DNA from 2 places in the Diaphorobacter sp. LI3 genome. Region 1 is predicted to be linked to the other one. Evidence: riboswitches for the same ligand, from Rfam matches in the RefSeq annotation. Region 1 holds a riboswitch; the other holds the start of a gene.
What was found. Region 1 has a riboswitch for glycine ahead of gcvT (glycine cleavage system aminomethyltransferase GcvT). Riboswitches for the same ligand answer to the same signal wherever they lie in the genome.
Positions count from the first base shown of each region.

Region 2: linked by a shared signal. The riboswitch ahead of MRB47_RS03120 (D-amino acid dehydrogenase) and the one ahead of gcvT (glycine cleavage system aminomethyltransferase GcvT) in region 1 are both predicted to bind glycine.

Region 1 is NZ_CP094346.1:2,205,596-2,211,897, reverse strand. It holds gene MRB47_RS10240 (TonB-dependent receptor domain-containing protein) at 1-1,012, shown strand, start outside; gene MRB47_RS10235 (Lrp/AsnC family transcriptional regulator) at 1,035-1,493, opposite strand; gene MRB47_RS10230 (TRAP transporter substrate-binding protein) at 1,788-2,759, shown strand; gene MRB47_RS10225 (TRAP transporter small permease) at 2,837-3,331, shown strand; gene MRB47_RS10220 (TRAP transporter large permease) at 3,414-4,691, shown strand; glycine riboswitch at 4,698-4,790, shown strand; glycine riboswitch at 4,810-4,924, shown strand; gene gcvT (glycine cleavage system aminomethyltransferase GcvT) at 4,969-6,099, shown strand; gene gcvH (glycine cleavage system protein GcvH) at 6,203-6,302, shown strand, end outside.
Region 2 is NZ_CP094346.1:662,073-668,374, forward strand. It holds gene MRB47_RS03105 (HU family DNA-binding protein) at 420-839, opposite strand; gene MRB47_RS03110 (PhaM family polyhydroxyalkanoate granule multifunctional regulatory protein) at 1,060-1,971, shown strand; gene MRB47_RS03115 (FIST N-terminal domain-containing protein) at 2,012-3,277, shown strand; gene MRB47_RS03120 (D-amino acid dehydrogenase) at 3,349-4,659, opposite strand; glycine riboswitch at 4,753-4,864, opposite strand; gene MRB47_RS03125 (peroxidase-related enzyme) at 5,017-6,126, opposite strand; gene MRB47_RS03130 (NAD(P)-binding domain-containing protein) at 6,123-6,302, opposite strand, start outside.

The DNA of each region.
Region 1 (6,302 bases):
CGTGGCGGACGCCACCGTGCGCTACGGACTGAACATCCATCGCTTCGAGATGAACGCCGTCCATGCCCGCCCGCCCGCCGCATCCACCAGCAACGGGCGCGAAGAAAGCAGCGTGAAGGGACTGTTCGCCGAAGGCAGCATCCCACTGGGCGACCAGTTCCTCCTGGGGGCGGGCGCGCGCTACGACTGGTACGGCTACACCGACAACCACGCGCAGCGTATCTCCAGCCGCGGCTTGAGCCCCAACATGTCTCTGACCTGGATGGCGACCGACGCGCTGAGCGTGCGCGCGTCCGCAGGCACCGCCCTGCGCGGCGCGGGACTCAAGGAGGCGTTCTATGTGGACAACACCCGCTGGCGGAACGACCCCGGACTGCAGCCAGAAAAGGCCCGCAACGTCGAGCTGGGCGTGAACTACAACGAGGGCCCGTGGAGCGCTAAAGCCACCGTGTTCCGCCAGCAGATCCGCAACTTCATCTCCACCACCACCGGCGCAACCTGGGCCGTGGCCAACGTAGGTACGATGAAGTCCTCAGGCTACGAGGTCGGTGTGGCATGGAATCGCAGCGTGTGGCGCAGCGGTCTTGCTGTGGCCAGCGCCAAGCCCCAGCTCAACGGCTACGACCTGGGCGACGAGGCCTACGGGCTGGGCGTGTCCACCGGCCGCAGTTGGAACCTGAACCTGGGCTACCGCATCCCCACGTGGAACCTGGACCTGGAATGGTTTGGGCGCTTCGTGGAATCCAAGACCTCGACCGAATATCTGATTTCCGAAAGCCGCACCGCCACCAAGCACAAGCCCGGCTTTGGCGTGCACGACGTCTACGTCAACTGGCTGCCCTACGGCAACGACCGCTTGCGCGTGACCTTCGGCGCGCGCAACCTGCTCAACAAGTTCTACTACGACCAGGGTAGCTACGCCTACTACGTGAGTACCGCTGGCGCCATCAGTGGCCGGGGCTTCGCCGAGCCGGGCCGCAACGTACGCCTGGACGTGACGTGGAAGTTCTGACGGCCAATCGCCGCGAGAAGTGTTAACCCGGGAACAGGGGCAGGTCCGCCTTCTTGAGCGTGCGCAACACGAAGCTCGAGCGGCTGTGGCGTATACCCTTGATCCTGTAAAGCTTCTCGCGCAGCAGGCGCTCGTAGTCGCGCGTGTCTTTGACCACCACGCGCAGCAGGTAATCGTAGTCGCCAGAGACCAGGTGCGCCTCCACCACTTCCGGGATACTGGCAAGCATCTCGCCGAACTTTTCCAGCGTGTTGTCCGAATGGCTGTCCAGCGTCACCTGCACCAGCACCGTGTCGCCCAGGTCCAGCGCCAGCGGGTTCAGGCGCACGGTATAGCCTTCGATCACGCCGGCCTCCTCCATCTTCTTGATGCGGCCCCAGCACGGCGAGGGGCTCAGGCCGACGGCGGCGCCGATCTCTTGCAGGCTGGCGCGTGCATTGCCTTGCAGGACGGAGAGAATTTTTCTGTCTAGGCGATCCATGTGCTGCATTATTCGTGAAACCTAGATACTGCAGAAAATTTTTCTTCAATGTAGGTTTTTATAGAGAAATTCAGCAAATTCATCCACAACCCGCGGCGCATACTTCTTCTCCATCAAGGCGCTCTTACCGGGGCGCACGACATTGACGAGACCCCGCCTGGTTACCGCTGGGCGGGGACTTGGCAAGACGGGTCAGGACTGCCCTCCTCAAGTCCCCGCGCAAACCCCTATGACCTGCGTCATGTTGCATTGCCATAATTTTTCGGCAGCACCCGCAGATTCACAGGAGACAACATGCAGCTGACCAAACTTGCGCTGGGCCTGGGCTTGGCACTGGGCATGGCCGCAACGGCCTTGGCACAAACCACAATGCGCATCAGCATCTCGACGGCGCAGAACTCCCACCAGGGCGTCGCCATCGACACGTTTGCCAAGGAGGTCGAAAAGCGCACAGGCGGGCGCTACAAGGTGCAGACCTTCTACAACGGCGCGCTGGGCGGCGAGCGCGAATCTATCGAGGCGGTGCAGCTGGGCACGCAGGAGTTGGCCTTCAGCTCCACCGGTCCGGTGCCCAACTTCGTGCCCGAGACCAAGATCCTGGACGTGCCCTTCCTGTTCCGTGACAAGGCCCACGCCCGCGCCGTGCTCGACGGCCCGATCGGCCAGGACCTGCTGACCAAGTTCGATGCCAAGGGCTTCAAGGCGCTGGCCTGGGCGGAGAATGGCTTTCGCCACATGACCAACAGCAAGCGCGACGTGAAGACGCCCGAGGATCTGAAGGGCCTGAAGATGCGCACCATGGAGAACCCGGTGCACATCGCCGCGTACAAGGGTTTCGGCATCATCACCACGCCCATGGCCTTCCCCGAAGTGTTCACCGCCCTGCAACAAGGCACGGTGGACGGCCAGGAAAACCCCCTGCCCGTCATCATCTCGGCCAAGTTCGACCAGGTGCAAAAGCACCTCTCGCTCACCGGCCACGTCTACTCGCCCTGCATTTTCGTGATGAACAAGGGGGTGTTCGACAAGCTCTCCGCCGCCGACAAGCAGGCCTTCATCGACGCCGCCAAGGAAGGCACCAAGGCCAACCGCGCTCGCGTGGACGAGGACGACGCCAAGGGCGTGGCCGACCTGCGCGCCAAGGGCATGACGGTGATCGACGATCTGGACAAGTCCAAGTTTGTCGCCGCGCTCGCGCCCGTGAACGCGCAGTTCGAGAAAGAGTTCGGCAAGGCCAACCTCGACAAGATCCGCAACTACAAGTGACGCTCACTTTTCAGTAGCTGCTACCGCCCGTGGATCATGCGCCACGGGCGTTTTTATTCATATTTTCGTGAGTGCGCATGAAAACCTTCTTCCTCTCCTGCGAGCGCTGGAGCACCGCCGTCGCCATGTGGGGCGCCTGCGCCATGCTGGCGCTGGCCTCGGCGCTCGGCATGTTCCAGATCCTGATGCGTTTCGTTTTCGAAGAGCCGGCCGAGTGGACCGAGGTGCTGATCCGCTTCAGCCTGATCTGGATGGTGTTTCTGGCGATTCCCATGGCATTCCGGCAGGGCGCCATGGTCAGCGTCGACGTGCTCTACCGCTGGAGCCCGCGCCCGCTGCGCCGCGTGCTGGACTGGGTGGTGTGCCTGGCAGCGCTGGCGCTCATCGCCGTGATCATCTGGTGGGGGTGGGACTACGCGCGCCGCGGCGGCGTGCAGTCGATGGCAGGGCTGGAGTCGGTTTCCATGTTCTGGGCCTATCTGGCCATGCCCGTGGGTGGGCTGTTCAGCATCCTCGGCATCGTGGGCAATCTGATCGACCCGCAGCGCCATGAACTGGAGACTGCCCAATGAGCGCCGCGCAGAGCCGCCTCAAGCAAGCGAGCGGCCCCCTCGGCGGGCGGCGGGTACATGAAATGACGCGCGTGGGGGCCCTATGACCACGGTCATGATCTCCACCATGGTGCTGTGCTTCGCGCTCACCATCTCCGTGGCCGTCTCCATCGGGCTGGCCTCCATCCTGGGCATCCAGGTGGCGAACGCCAACATGCTGATCTCCGTGAAGGAGATGTTCGCCTCCATCAACAAGTTTCCGCTCGCAGCCATTCCGTTCTTCATCCTGGCGGGCAACCTCATGGAGACCGGCGGCATCTCGCGACGGCTCGTGGAGTTTGCCAAGAGCATCGTGGGCGGCGTGCAGGGTGGCTTGCCCATGACCTGCGTGCTCACCTGCATGATCTTCGCAGCTGTGTCGGGCTCGTCGGTGGCAACCACATTCGCCATCGGCGCCATCCTGATTCCCGCGCTCATCAAGCACGGTTATCCCACCAGCTACGCGGCCGCGCTGCAGGCCACCAGTGCCGAGCTGGGCGTGATCATCCCTCCGTCGATCCCCATGATCCTGTACGGCGTGGCGGCCGAGGTGTCGATTGGCGAGCTGTTCATCGCCGGCTTCGGCCCCGGCATCCTCATCAGCGGTGCGCTGATGTTGTTCGTCTGGGTGTATTGCAAGTACAAGGGCTGGGGCAAGCATGACGGCGATGGGCGCATGCCCTTCGGCCGCGCGCTGCTGCAGGCGGGCTGGGCACTGCTGATGCCAGTCATCATCCTGGGCGGCATCTACGGCGGCGTGTTCACGCCCACCGAGGCCTCTGCCGTGGCCGTGTTCTACGCGCTGGTGGTGGGCATGCTGATCTACCGCGAGATCCGCGTCGCGGACCTGTTCGCCATCCTGCGCAAGTCGGCCATCTCGTCGGCGGTGATCATGTTCATCATTGCCAATGCGGGCCTGTTTGCCTTCCTTATCACGCGCGCTGGCGTGCCGGACGCCATCGGCCGCTGGCTGCAGGAGGTGCTGCAGTCGCCCGCGCTGTTCCTGCTGGGCGTGAATGCCGCGCTGTTCGTGATCGGCATGTTCATCGAGACCAGCGCCGCCATCATCGTGCTGGCGCCGATCCTGGCGCCGGTGGCCCAGCACTTCGGCGTGGACCCGGTGCACTTCGGGCTGATCATGGTGGTGAACCTGGCGCTCGGCATGATCACGCCGCCCTTTGGCGTGAACCTGTTCGCGGCATGCACGGTGGCGCGCATCTCCCTGGATCGTATCGTCGCCCACCTGTTGCCGTTCGTGGGCGTGGTCCTGCTGTGCCTCCTGGTCATCACCTACGTGCCATCGCTTTCACTGGCCCTGCGTGATCTCGTGTACGCAAAATAGATAGAATCCGTCCCGTCAGGAGAGAGTCCGCGCCCCCCAGGGCCGGGCCGCCGAAGGCGCAGGCAGCAGCCGAACGCTCAGGCAAAAGGACTGGCGACACGCCCGCAGGGATGCGGGTGTTTCCCTTGCTGGAGAGAGGCCGCAGCAGCATGCGGCCCACCGAAGGAGCAAGCCCCGTGACATGCCATGCAGGCGGGGTGAATCTCTCAGGTAAAGCGGACAGCGGGGCAAATCGGCGATCGAGAGATCGCTCCACCATTTGCCTTCGCCCATTGCCATGTCCGCCATGTCCGACCTGCTCACCACTCCCCTCAACGCCCTGCACATCGAACTGGGCGCCCGCATGGTGCCCTTCGCCGGCTACTCCATGCCCGTGCAATACCCCTTGGGCCTGATGGCCGAGCACCACCACACGCGCACGGCGGCCGGCCTGTTTGACGTGTCGCACATGGGGCAGCTCAAGCTGGTCGGCCCTGACGCCGCAGCAGCATTCGAGACGCTGATGCCCGTGGACGTGGTCGACCTGCCCGTGGGCAAGCAGCGCTACGGCCTGCTCCTCAATGACGAGGGCGGCATCATCGACGACCTCATGTTCTTCCGCATGGCGCAGGACGAGCTCTTCGTGATCGTCAACGGCGCCTGCAAGGTGGGCGACATTGCCCACATCCAGGAGCGCATCGGCCAACGCTGCCAGGTGATTCCCCTGCCCGACCAGGCCCTGCTCGCGCTGCAGGGCCCACAGGCGGCTGCGGTGCTCGCGCGTCTGGCCCCAGGCGTGGACAAACTGGTGTTCATGACCGGCGGGCATTTCGACATCGCCGGGGCGCAGTGCTTCGTGACGCGCAGCGGCTACACCGGAGAGGACGGCTTCGAGATCTCGGTGCCCGTCGCGCAGGCCGAGGCCTTGGCGCGCACGCTGCTGGCCCAGCCCGAGGTCAAGCCCATCGGCCTGGGTGCACGCAACTCGCTGCGCCTGGAAGCCGGCTTGTGCCTGTATGGCAACGACATCGACACCACCACCACCCCGTCCGAAGCCGGCCTGAACTGGGCCATCCAGAAGGTGCGCCGTACAGGCGGCGCGCGCGCTGGCGGTTTTCCCGGTGCCGACAAGGTGCTGGCCCAGATCGACAACCCGGCCACTCTCACGCGCAAGCGCGTGGGCCTGGTGGCGCTGGAGCGCGTGCCCGTGCGTGAGCACACCGAGTTGCAAAACGAGTCGGGCGAGCGCATCGGCGAAGTCACCAGCGGCCTGCTGGCCCCCACTGCCGACAAGCCCATCGCCCTGGCCTACGTGACGCCTGCCTATGCTGCCGCAGGCGCGCGCATGAACGCCATGGTGCGCGGCAAGGCCGTGCCCATGGAAGTGGCTGCCACGCCCTTTGTTCCCACACGCTACTACCGCGGCTGAATTCACCGCAGCGAACTATCACCGCGCCCAGGTCAGCCCGGCTACAGTGCGGGCTGACCACTCTCATACCCTTTCCTTCCACCTCTTCTTCCCGGAGCCCCTCATGAGCATCCAGTTTTCCAAAGACCATGAATGGATCAACGCAGCCGACCCGGCCGCGGCCGTCGTCGGCATCACCGTCCACGCGCAGGATGCGTTGGGCG
Region 2 (6,302 bases), 1.5 Mb from region 1:
GGCTCCGCCCTGTGCAGGCCAGCACTACTGCCGGGGCTAGGGTCATCCGCGGCAGAATACCGGTTGGTTTGACCCAATTTGTTACTTCAGCGCCTCTGATAAGGACACGACAAGGCTGGCTGCCATTGTCTCGCCAAGCCTCAACGCTCAGAGAGACAGTCCGATTGCCGTATGCCACGGGAGTGCTGCCCCTGAAGTCCGGAGCGGGCTCGTCGTTGCAGGCAGTGAGGAAGCTGGCGGCACACACGAGCGCGACGCCTAGGGAAAGGGGCTTGAAATTCAGCATGTCCCTTATAGCGACCAAAGAAACGAAGCCCCTCGTGCCGAAGCAGAGGGGCTTGAATCAAGGGCTTAGCAACACCTTAACGGAACGGCTAGAGCCCGGAGGCTGCTTTTTTTGCGAAACCCGCGCCACGGTGTCAGAGCGTGGCGTCCTTGAGTTTCTTCAGTGCGCGGGTCTTGATCTTGACCGATGCGGGCTTGGCGGGGAACCAGCGCTCTTCGCCGGTGAACGGGTCCTTGCCGAAGCGCTTCTTCTTGGCGGGCACTTGCTGCAGGCCGATCTTGAGCAGGCCGGGCAGCGTGAACTCGCCGGAGCCCTTCTTGTGCACGGAAGCCAGGATGGCCGTCTCCAACGCGGCGAGCACGGCCTTAGCGGCCTTGGGCTCGACACCCGCCTGCGTGGCGAGGTGGGCGATCAGCGCGGTCTTGGTGAAGGCTTCCTTCACGGGCTTGATGGCAGCAGGAGCTGCGGGGGCGGCTGCCTTCTTGGCAGGTGCCGCAGCCTTTTTGGCGGCGGTCTTTTTCACCGGAGCGGTGGTCTTCTTTGCAGTTGCCATGATGTCGGATCGTTGTAAGGTGTATAGAAGCAGGCCAGCCAGGCTGGTGATCGGATTCTAGGCGCTGTCTGTGCGCGTGGGGTGCCCTATTCATGCGGGTTTGCGCGAGAAAACCACGCTATCGCGGGCCTGTGGACGGCACAGGGCACGCACATGCCGCACGGGTGGCGCGCATGCGGGTAAGCTGTGCAACCATTCCCTGATGCACCAGGAGCAGGCCATGAGCGATAGCACCCCTTTCGGCTTCGGGCGTTTCGTCCCGGGATTTGATTTCCTGCAGAACCTGGCGAAGGGCGCTGCGGCGGGTATGCCAACCATGCCGGGGCTGTCGGGCTGGGTGGCGCCCACGGTGAGTGTGGACGAGCTGGACAAGCGCATCCAGGACCTCAAGGCCGTGCAGTTCTGGCTGGAGCAGAACGCGCGCGCCCTGGCCGCCACCGTGCAGGCGCTGGAGGTGCAGAAGATGACGCTGGCCACGCTGCAGGATATGAACGTGGCGATGGGCGACCTGGCCGCGAGCTTCGGCGCCGCCGCAGGCCAGGACAAGGAGCGGCCCGCCGCACGAGCCGCCGAGCCACCGTCCGCGTTCCCGTTCACTTCTCCACCCACACCTGCACCTGCACCTGCACCTGCACCGGAGGCGCCGTCCCCGGCCAATGACGCTTCGGCGGCGCGCAGCGCGCGAACACCACCGGACGATGAGGCCGCGCCCGAGCAGACCAAGCGCGCGGCCGACCCGATGCAATGGTGGGGTGCGCTGACCAGCCAGTTCCAGCAGATCGCGGCGCATGCCCTGCGGGATGCGGGCACGCACCAGGCGGCCTTCGACGCCACGCGCGAGATGGCCGGCGGCGCACTCAAGACCGCTTCCAGCATGGCGGCGCAGATGGCCGCGCAGGGCATGCACGGCATGCGCGCGGCGGCGCAGGCCGCCGGTGCGGCGCCTGCGGCAACGCCCGCCCCTGCCGCCGGCAAGCCTTCCACAAAGGCGGCCGCCCGGCCGGCGACCCAACCGGGCTGCAAGGCCAACGACAAGGCCAACGACAAGGCACGTCCGGCCGCCAAGCGTGCCCCCGCACCATCACCCACCCAAAAGGCTGCCGCGTCCCGCACGCGGCGGCCGGCAGGCTGAGCTGCGCGGCGGCGCCTGTACCCCACCGCAGGGCTGACACATGAGACTCTTTCCCAACGCACACGCCACCCATCCGCAGTGGCACATGGCCGCGGTGCTGGTGCTGGCGCAACTGCGGGCGCAGATGGCGCTGCCCCAGTACGCCAGTGCACCCACGCTGGGGCTGCTCTACATCACCGACCACTACGCGGACGATGCCGCGGCCCTGCTGGACCTGCTGCGGCGCGAACTGCCGACGGTCACCGACTGGGCAGGCGCGGTCGGCGTGGGCGTGGCGGGCAACAACGTCGAATATTTCGATGAACCCGCGCTCTCGCTGATGCTGTGCGACCTGCCGCGCGCGCACTACCGCGTGTTCTCGGGCGTGGCGCCGCTGGCGCACGGCGATGCGGCCGGGGTGGGCTTTGCGGCCCACACGGCGCTGGTGCATGCGGACGGGCAGACACCCGAACTGGCGGACCTGGTGGCCGAGATGGCGGGCCGCACCAGCAGCGGCTACCTGTTTGGCGGCGTGGTGGCCAGCCGCGGGGCGCAGGTGCAACTGGCGCTGCCCGCCGGCGGCGAGGGCGACGGCGTGCTGCACGGCGGCCTGTCGGGCGTGGCCTTTGATGCGCAGGTGGAACTGGTCTCGCGCGTCACGCAGGGCTGCCAGCCCATCGGCGCGCAGGCGGCCATCACCGCCGCGCAGGACAACGTGGTGCTGGAGCTGGACGGCGAGCCCGCGCTGGACGTGCTGCTGGACACGCTAGGGGTGACGCTGCAGGGCGACGCCCAGGCCGCCCTGCGCGCCGTGCGCGCCACGCTGGCAGGGCTGGAGGACGCGGACGCACCGCAGCGCCAGCGCACGGGCCATTTCGGCGCCGACACGCGCGTGCGCCACATCGTCGGGCTGGACGCGACGCGCAGCGGCGTGGCGCTGGGTGACCATGTCGAGGTGGGCATGCGCCTGGCCTTCTGCCAGCGCAACGTCGGCGCGGCCCGTGCCGACCTGATGCGCATCTGCGCCGAGATCCGTGAGGAGCTGTCGCCCCAACTCGAAGAGGCGCAGGCGCTGCCCGCCGCAGGCAGCGCGCCGCATGCCGAGCCGGCGGGCGGCCGGCGCATTTGCGGTGCGCTGTATGTGAGTTGTTCGGGCCGCGGCGGGCCGCACTTCGGTGGGCCCAGCGCCGAGCTGCAGATCGTGCGCCATGCGCTGGGCGACGTGCCCCTGGCGGGCTTCTTCGCCGGCGGCGAAATCGCCGCGCACCGGCTCTATGGCTACACGGGCGTGCTGACGGTGTTCGTCGCGCCGGACGGGGCTTTATAAGCCTTTTTGGCCTCTAGCGCCCGTCCATCAAGCGCGAACAGCTATGCAATGCATAGCGCCGTGGCGCTTGCTCAAACGCCGATGACGGCGGGGCGGGGCGCCGCAGCAGGGCGCGGCAGGCCGCAGAACGCGAAGTCCAGCTCCGGCTCCAGCCCGCTCACGATGCGCGCGATGGACTTGCCCGAGCCGCAGGCGTGGGTCCAGCCCAGCGTTCCGTGGCCGGTGTTCAGGAACAGGTTGCCGTAGCGCGTCTTGCCGATCAGCGGCACGTTGCTCGGCGTGGCGGGGCGCAGGCCGCTCCAGAACTGCGCCTGGCTCGCATCGCCCGCGCCGGGAAAGAGCTGCTCCACGCGCCGCACGATGGCTTCGCAGCGCACGGCGTTCAGTGCGCGCTCGTAGCCGTTGAGCTCGGCCGTCCCCGCGATGCGCAGCCGGTCGCCCTGCGCGCTGGTGTAGCGCGAGAAGACCAGCTTGTACTCATCGTCCGTCAAGCTCACCTGGTAGGCGGCGGCCGCGTCGCGCACCGGCAGCGTCACCGAATAGCCCTTGGCCGGGTAGATCGGCAGGCGCAGGCCCAGGGGCTGGGCCAGCAGCGGGCTGAATGCGCCCAGCGCCAGCACGTAGGCGTCGCCGCGCACGCGCTCGTAGCCGCCGGCCTCGTTGGTGATCTCCACATGGTCGATGGCGCCGCCCGCCGGGTGCAGCGCGGTGATGTGGCAGCCCAGGCGGAATTGCACGCCCGCGGCCTGGGCCACGCCGGCCAGCGCGCGCGTGAACAGGTGGGCGTCGCCGGACTCGTCCTCCGCCGTGTAGGTGGCGCCCGCCAGCTGCGGGCGGACGTGGGCCAGGGCTGGCTCGATGCGCACGGCCTCGTCTGCGTCCACCACGCGGCGGTGGCAGCCCAGCGCACGCATCTGCTCGGCGGGCGCTAGCGCGGCGTCGAACTCCTGGGTGCTGGTGTAGAAGTGCAGGATGCCCTGCGTGCGCTGGTCGTACTGCAGGCCCGTGTCGGCGCGCAGCTGCTGCAGCGTGCTGCGGCTGTAGCTGCCCAGGCTCACGATCTGCTCGATGTTGTGGCGCGTGCGCGCGGGCGTGCATTCGCGCAGGAATTGCAGGCCCCAAAGCCACTGGCGCATGTCCGCGCGCAAGCGAAACAAGAGCGGCGCATCCTCTTTGCCCAGCCACTGCAGCACCTTGAGCGGCGCGCCGGGGTTGGCCCAGGGCTCGGCGTGGCTGACCGAGATCTGGCCGCCGTTGGCGAAGCTGGTTTCCGCGCCGGGCCAAGCCTGCCGGTCGATGACGGTGACCTCGTGGCCGAGTTGCTGGAGGAAGTACGCAGAGGTGGTGCCGACGACGCCGGCGCCCAGAACGATCACGCGCATTGTTTACAAGCCTTTTTCAAGGTTTGCGCAGGCAGGGCGCGCGCGAGCAGCTATTGAATGAATAGCGAACAGCGGGCGCGACATGGCCTGGCTGCCGCTCCCCCTGTCCTTGGTACCTGAGAGATTCATGCCGCGCGGGACCGTGCGCGGCACTTGCTCCTTCGGTGCGCCACGGCGGGCGTGGCGGCTCTCCAGACGGCTGTGTGGGTGTGCAGTACGGAACCTGAGCGTGTATGGGAGTTTGCGCCTTCGGTGAAACGGCACATGGCCGTTTGCTCTCCTGCGCCAGCCATCGTAGCGGCCCGGGCGCGGCGGCCCCAGCGGGCTAACCCTCAGGACGCAGCGCTGGGCGCATGCTCAGGGGTAGACCGCTTCGCCCAGGTTGAGCATGAGGCGGTTGGCCCAGGCGAACAGCGAGGCGGCGTGCACCGTGTCCAGGATTTCCAGGTCGCTCAGGCCCGCGGCGCGCAGCGGCGCGAGGTGCTGCGGCCCGAATGCACCGGGCGCGCGCGTGAGCGCGGCGCTGGCCTGCGCCAGCGCGCGTTCGCGGGCGTTGGTGCCGGCGCTGTCGGGGTCGGTGAAGATCTGCGCGATCACGTCGTTGCGCTTGGCCAGTTGCTCGAAGCGCTGCGCATGCACCGACGCGCAGTACACGCAGCCGTTGATGCGCGAGACCACGGTGGTGGCCACCTCGCGCTCGGCGCGCGGCAGGCCGCCAGGCGCATACATGATGGCGTTGAACGCCTCCGAGCGCTCGGCGAGCACGCGGGGCTGGTGCGCCAGCACGAGGTAGAAGTCCGACGTGCGTGCCTTGGGGTGGCTTGCGTCCAGCACGGCGTTCTGCTCGGCGCTGGCGGTGGCGGGGTCCACCACGGGCAGCCAGGCCTTCCAGTCCAGCGTCTCGCTGGTGTAGCCGGCCAGGCGCAGCGGCTCGCCGGGCGGGGGCAGGTTGGCAGGGTGCACGAAGGGCGCGTCCGGCGTGGTGGGAGCGACCGCCGTGGCTGCGGTGCCCGCGGGGCCGAGGGCGGCCAGCGCCGCCACGCCGGCCACCAACCGCGCCTGGTAGGCCACGAAGCCGATGAGTTGCGCGAGCAGCACCACGTCCGGCGTGGCGAGGCCCGCCTGGGGCAGGGCGAGCAGGGCCGCGCGGTCGGCCGCAGCGGGCTGCGTGGCCAGCAGCTGCGTGAAATGCGTGATGGCTTGCCAGCGGGCATCCGCCGCGGGGGCGGGCAGGCCGGCCAGGCGCGCGCCGTAATAGTCGGCCAGCGTTGCCACGCCGCTGGCGGCCGCCACGGCCTGGGCCACGGACAGGCGCTCGGCCAGCGCCAGGCCCCCGGGCAGTGCTGGCGCGAGCAGCAGGTCTTCGCAGGCCTGGGTGGCGGTGATGGCCTTGGCGCGCTGTTGGCGCGCGGCCTGGGCATGGGGGGCATGGCCCAGGCGGGCGAGTTGGTCGATGGTGTCGGTCATGGCGAAGGCAGGATGCGTTGGGAGGTGTCGGCGGGCGTCCATTCGTCGCCCAGCAGTTCCGGCTCGGCATAGGCCTGCAGCGCGGCGAAGTGGTGCTCCACGTCCTCGCGGTACAGCAGGCCGGCGATGCCGCTGGCCAGGCGCCGTGCACCGTCGCTGATGGCGGGAATGTCGCC